Hoeflea algicola: one gene and its partner. The protein of the gene in region 1 interacts with the protein of each later gene in a pairwise test. Links are inferred from orthologs where the notes say so. Each region holds a gene or a part of one and is shown on either strand. Other genes may lie near its edges. The genes, in order: OEG84_RS03305 and OEG84_RS04425.

The links.
Region 2: the proteins of OEG84_RS03305 (region 1) and OEG84_RS04425 interact in binary tests that used the Escherichia coli proteins (3 or more experiments, as listed by UniProt). The link is inferred for Hoeflea algicola from one-to-one orthologs.

What each region holds. Positions count from the first base shown.
Region 1 is NZ_JAOVZR010000001.1:650,171-653,493, forward strand. Bases 296-3,294 are described here. They hold OEG84_RS03305 (two-component system sensor histidine kinase NtrB), read left to right. Parts: upstream 296-1,211; coding sequence 1,212-2,378; downstream 2,379-3,294. Other genes in these bases: dusB (tRNA dihydrouridine synthase DusB), read left to right, coding at 296-1,215; ntrC (nitrogen regulation protein NR(I)), read left to right, coding at 2,383-3,294. Also shown: OEG84_RS03295 (bifunctional 2-C-methyl-D-erythritol 4-phosphate cytidylyltransferase/2-C-methyl-D-erythritol 2,4-cyclodiphosphate synthase), read right to left, coding at 1-58; more of dusB, read left to right, coding at 202-295; more of ntrC, read left to right, coding at 3,295-3,323.
Region 2 is NZ_JAOVZR010000001.1:881,333-884,456, forward strand. The notes cover bases 325-3,124. They hold OEG84_RS04425 (P-II family nitrogen regulator), read left to right. Parts: upstream 325-1,455; coding sequence 1,456-1,794; downstream 1,795-3,124. Other genes in these bases: OEG84_RS04420 (NAD(P)H-hydrate dehydratase), read right to left, coding at 325-1,053; glnA (type I glutamate--ammonia ligase), read left to right, coding at 1,867-3,124. In the rest of the region: more of OEG84_RS04420, read right to left, coding at 1-324. UniProt on the Escherichia coli protein: P-II indirectly controls the transcription of the glutamine synthetase gene (glnA). P-II prevents NR-II-catalyzed conversion of NR-I to NR-I-phosphate, the transcriptional activator of GlnA. When P-II is uridylylated to P-II-UMP, these events are reversed.

The DNA of each region.
Region 1 (3,323 bases):
CGGCGGCAACGATCACCAGCGCAAACTTGCTGTTGTCATTCACGGTGCGATTTCCCATTTGGCATTGTTGCTGCGGGTGTAGGGGCTCTGGCAGCGAGAAAAAGCTCTTTTGAATTTTTCTTGGTGGCACAGCGATTTCGCCTTGGCAATGTCATCATGCATGTCTAAAAAAGAAGCAGCAAAGAGAGATGCCTGAAACACATGCAAATCAGCAGCGACAGAATTGACCTGCCTTTGACGATTGGGCCGGTGACAGCACGGAACCGGGTATTCCTGGCACCGCTATCGGGTATTTCCGATTTACCGTTTCGGCAACTGGCATGGCGCTATGGCGCAGGCCTGGTCATTACCGAAATGGTGGCAAGCCGCGAACTGGTCACTGAGCGGCGCGAATCACGGGTCCGGCTGCGCGGTGACGGAATTGACCCGCACGTGGTGCAACTCGCCGGGCGCGAAGCCGACTGGATGGCGGAAGCTGCGCGCATTGCCGAGGCCGAAGGCGCGGCGATGATCGACATCAACATGGGCTGTCCGGCCAAGAAGGTCACCGGTGGTTATTCCGGGTCGGCGCTGATGCGCGATCCCGATCACGCGCTCAGCCTGATCGAGGCCACGGTCAACGCCGTGTCGGTGCCGGTGACGCTGAAAATGCGGCTCGGCTGGGACCATGAAAACCTCAATGCGCCAGCAATCGCCGCACGGGCCGAAGCAGCCGGCGTTCAGATGATCACCATTCACGGGCGCACCCGCATGCAATTTTACGAGGGCGTGGCTGACTGGGACGCGATCGCCAGCATCCGCGATGCGGTCAGGGTGCCGCTGGTCGCCAATGGCGATGTCAATTCGCGGGCCGATATCGACGAATGCCTGCGTCGCTCGGGCGCCGATGCGGTGATGATCGGGCGCGCCTCGCGTGGCCAGCCCTGGATTTGCGGCATTCTGGCCGGATCGACCCACGCCCCGAAACCGGGCCCGGAACGCAACGCCATCGCCCTGGAGCATTACACGATGATGATCGACCATTACGGCGAAGACGTCGGTGTCCGTCATGCCCGCAAGCATATTGGCTGGTATCTCGACACCCTCGCGCCATCGGCACCCGCGAAATTGAAAAGCGCGATGATGTCCTCGCGAAGTGCCGCCGAGGTGTTGCCATTGTTTTTCGAAGCCCTTGAAGCGGGCGCTGGCGCCACAGATCTGGAGACGGCAGCATGAGTGGTTTCCCGGGGGATCAGGCCGCGCCCGATAGCGCCCCCGACATCGCCAGCATGGTGCTCAACACGATCCAGCACCCGGTGATCATGGTGGATGCGGCAGGACTGGTGTGTTTTGCCAACTGGGAGGCCGAAGCCTTCTTCGCAGCAAGCGCCACGCATCTCGCCCGGCACAGGCTCGAAACCTTCATTCCGTTTGGCAGTCCGCTGCTTGAACTGATCGAGCAGGTCCGCGCGCGCCGCGCCGCCGTCAACGAATACCGGGTTGATCTGAGTTCGCCGCGGCTTGGCAATGACAAGCTGGTCGATCTCTATGTCGCCCCTGTTGCCGGTGTGCCCGGCAATGTCGTTGTTTTCTTTCAAGAACGCTCAATGGCCGACAAGATCGACCGGCAGTTGACCCACCGTGCCGCTGCCCGCTCGGTAACCGGGCTCGCCTCAATGCTGGCCCATGAAATCAAGAACCCGTTGTCGGGCATTCGCGGGGCGGCGCAACTGTTGGAAATGACCGTAGGTGAGGAAGACCGCTCGCTGGCGCGACTGATTCGCGATGAAACCGATCGCATTGTCTCGCTGGTCGACCGGATGGAGATCTTTTCCGACGAGCGACCGGTCGACCGCACGCCGGTCAACATCCATTCGGTGCTCGATCGCGTCAAGGCGCTGGCCAAGGCCGGTTTTGGCCGGAATATCCGCTTTACCGAATTGTATGACCCCTCGCTGCCGCCGGTCTACGCCAACCGCGATCAACTGGTGCAGGTGTTCCTTAACCTGGTCAAGAATGCCGCTGAGGCTGTCGGAGACAACCCCGACGGCGAAATCGTGCTGACCACAGCTTATCGTCCCGGCATCAAGCTCTCCGTCGCTGGTAGCCGCGACAAGGTTTCGCTGCCACTGGAATTCTGCGTGCAGGATAATGGGCCCGGCGTGCCAGCCGATCTGCTGCCGCATCTGTTCGATCCGTTCGTCACCACCAAAACCAACGGGTCCGGTCTTGGCCTGGCGCTGGTCGCCAAGATCGTCGGCGGTCATGGCGGCATTGTCGAATGCGACAGCCAGGCCCGAAAGACCACATTCCGGATTCTGATGCCCGCGTCGCCCGACGGTCGGCCAATCGAACCGACGTCAGACAAGAACAGTGCGCCGCTTGGCGAGAAGGACTAAGCTCATGAGCAAGGCAACCATACTCGTCGCCGATGACGACGCTGCCATCCGCACAGTGCTGAACCAGGCGCTGAGCAGGGCCGGTTACGAAGTTCGCATTACTTCCAACGCGGCAACTCTCTGGCGCTGGATTTCCGCAGGCGAGGGCGATCTGGTCATCACCGATGTGGTAATGCCCGATGAAAATGCCTTTGATCTGCTGCCCCGGATCCGCCGCGCCCGGCCCGATCTCCCGGTGCTGGTGATGAGCGCCCAGAACACCTTCATGACGGCCATCAAGGCATCTGAATGCGGCGCCTATGATTACCTGCCCAAGCCGTTCGATCTCACTGAGATGATCGGCACCATCGGTCGCGCCCTCTCAGAGCCACGCAAGCTGACAATCCAGCCTGAGGAAAGCACCGAAGGCATGCCACTGGTGGGGCGGTCAACCGCGATGCAGGACATCTACCGGGTGCTGGCCCGGTTGATGCAAACCGATCTGACGCTGATGATCACCGGTGAATCCGGAACCGGCAAGGAACTGGTTGCCCGTGCGCTGCATGATTACGGCAAGCGCCGCAACGGCCCGTTCGTCGCCATCAATATGGCGGCGATCCCGCGAGATCTGATTGAATCGGAATTGTTTGGCCACGAAAAGGGCGCGTTTACCGGCGCCCAGAGCCGCTCGACCGGCAGGTTTGAGCAGGCCGAAGGCGGGACCCTTTTTCTCGACGAGATTGGCGACATGCCGATGGACGCCCAGACCCGCTTGCTCCGGGTGCTCCAACAGGGCGAATACACCACCGTGGGCGGTCGTACGCCGATCAAGACTGATGTGCGAATCGTTGCCGCGACCAACAAGGATCTCAAGATCCTGATCAATCAGGGCTTGTTTCGCGAAGATCTGTTTTACCGGCTCAACGTGGTGCCGTTGCGATTGCCGGCCTTGCGCGACCGTGCCGA
Region 2 (3,124 bases), 230 kb from region 1 along the record:
ATCGCCTGCAAAAGCGCTCAGCCCGTCGGCGTCGAGCACCACCGGGCGGTTGGCGCCGCCGAGCGGCGTGACAAAATCGCGGGCCTTGTCGAGATCGCCAAATCCAGGCCCCAGCACGAAGGCCGCAAGCCGCGGATCTTCAAGCCATTGATCGAGATCATCTGCCGATTTAACCGACCGTTGCATCACCGCCGTCAGGTGCGTGGCCTGAACCATCACCGCACCGGGCGGCGTCGCCAGCGTCACCAACCCGGCGCCTGCATGCAATCCGGCAGAGGCCGCAAGCCGTGCCGCGCCCCCCGAGATCAACCGGCCGGAAAACACCACCAAGTGTCCCCGTTTATACTTATGCTGCGCCGGATCTGCTGCCGGAAGGTAGTCGTTATAAAGCCCCGCGTGGTTGCAGGAGATCGGGTCATCACCGGTAATCAGCCGCGCCGGAATGCCGATATCGCACAGATGCATCTCGCCGCACAGCGCCCTGCCCGGCATTAGCAGATGGCCAGGTTTGAGCGCAGCAAAGGTTACGGTATGGCATGCCTGAAAACAGGCGCCAGTCGGTTGCCCGGTTCGCCCCGACAGGCCCGACGGCAAATCAACGGCGACCACCGGTGTCTCTGCTGCCTTCGCGCGCTCGATCAGTGCGGCGACCTCGTCATTTACTGGCCGGTCGAGGCCAGCGCCAAACAGCGCGTCGACAATCACATCGCCAGGTTCAGGACACCAGTCGGCGAGAGGCAGGATCTTGCCCGGGCAATCGGCATGAGCCCGTGCCGCATCACCGCCCGGTCGCGGTTCAACACCGTAGCGGCAAACATCAACGCCACTCTCGGCAAGCAGGCGCGCTGCCACATGACCGTCGCCGCCATTATTACCAGGTCCGCAGAAGATGATCGCCCGGACCATGGCCGGGTAGTACCTGAGCACGCAGGCGGCAACATGCGCGCCCGCAGCTTGCATCAGCCCATAGCCGCCAATTCCGCTGGCAATCGCCGCGGCGTCAATCTTGCCCATAGTTGAAGGGTTCACCAGCAGTATCGCATTGATCGCCATCAGCTTTCGTCGCACCGCCGGGCACCGCGGTCAAGACACCGACGATAGCCCGCACGGAGACGATCAGCTCTATTGCCCCAGGCCCGACTACTGAGCATTATTTAGGCACTATGGCGTGAATTTAGGCATGCGTTGATGCACAAAAAATCATCAACGACTGCCACGCCGAACCATTTCCCGCCGAACAAACAAACGAAATCGAATGCGGATTGGCCTTCCCCGGAGGAAGTCTGGCGGTTTTGCCGGATTTCGCAGTCCCTTTTTCGGTCAAAAGAAAATATTTGCTCGGTTCTCGTGAATTTTCGCCGAATTGGCACGCCGTGTGCTTTTATGTTCGCGAGTGGGTTTTGGTGCATGCGTCGGCGCCCTCTTTCACAGAAAAAATGCGGAGAATTGGTTCTCATGAAAAAGATCGAAGCGATCATCAAGCCGTTCAAGCTCGACGAAGTGAAGGAAGCCCTTCAGGAAGTCGGCCTGCAGGGCATTACCGTTACCGAGGCCAAGGGTTTCGGTCGCCAGAAGGGCCACACCGAGCTCTACCGCGGCGCGGAATATGTCGTGGATTTCCTGCCCAAGGTGAAGGTCGAGATCGTGCTCGCCGATGAAACGGCCGAAGCCGCAATCGACGCCATTCGCAACGCCGCCCAGACCGGCCGCATCGGCGATGGCAAGATCTTCGTCTCCAATGTCGAGGAAGTCATCCGCATTCGTACCGGTGAAACCGGCAACGACGCCATCTAATAACCCCCGATCAACGTGCCCGGCGCTGTTAGGCCGCGCACCTATCGTCAGTACCAACAGGGAATATCGAACATGACGACAGCGAATGAAATTCTGAAGCAGATCAAAGACAACGACGTCAAGTTCGTCGATCTGCGCTTCACCGACCCCAAGGGCAAGATGCAGCACGTGACCATGGACGTCTCCTGCGTTGACGAAGATATGTTCGCCGATGGCGTCATGTTCGACGGTTCCTCGATTGCCGGCTGGAAGGCCATCAACGAGTCCGACATGGTGCTGATGCCCGACACAACGACTGCGCATATGGATCCGTTCTTCGCGCAGTCGACCATGGCGATTTTCTGCGACATCCTCGACCCGATCACCGGCGAAGCCTACAGCCGTGACCCGCGCACAACCGCCAAGAAGGCCGAAGCCTATCTTCAGGCTTCCGGCATCGGCGACACCGTGTTCATCGGCCCCGAGCCCGAGTTCTTCATCTTTGACGATGTGAAGTACAAGGCCGACCCCTACAACACGGGCTTCAAGCTCGATTCGACCGAACTGCCGTCCAACGACGACACCGACTACGAAACCGGCAACATGGGTCACCGTCCGCGCATGAAGGGCGGCTATTTCCCGCTGCCTCCGATCGACAGCTGCCAGGACATGCGTTCGGAAATGCTCACTGTTCTCGCCGAAATGGGCTTGACGGTTGAAAAGCACCACCACGAAGTGGCGTCGGCCCAACATGAATTGTGTCTGGTATTCGACACCCTAACCCGCATGGCCGACAAGACCCAGATCTACAAGTATGGTGTCCACCAGGTCGCCAACGCCTATGGCAAGACCGCGACCTTCATGCCCAAGCCCGTCTTCGGCGACAACGGTTCGGGAATGCATGTGCACCAGTCGATCTGGAAGGGTGGCAAGCCGACCTTTGCCGGCGACGAATATGCCGGCCTGTCGGAAACCTGCCTGTTCTACATCGGCGGTATCATCAAACACGCCAAGGCCATCAACGCCTTTGCCAACCCTTCGACCAACTCCTACAAGCGTCTGGTTCCGGGTTATGAAGCTCCGGTGCTGCTGGCCTATTCGGCACGCAACCGTTCGGCATCCTGCCGTATTCCGTTCGGCTCATCGCCGAAGTCCAAGCGCGTTGAAGTCCGCTTCAGCGATCCGACTGCAAACCCGTATCTGTGTTTCGCAGCCATGCTGATGGCCGGCCTCGACGGTATCAAGAACAAGATCCATCCGGGCAAGGCTATGGACAAGGACCTTTACGATCTGCCTGCCAAGGAACTCAAGAAGATCCCGACCGTTGCCGGTTCGCTGCGTGAAGCGCTTG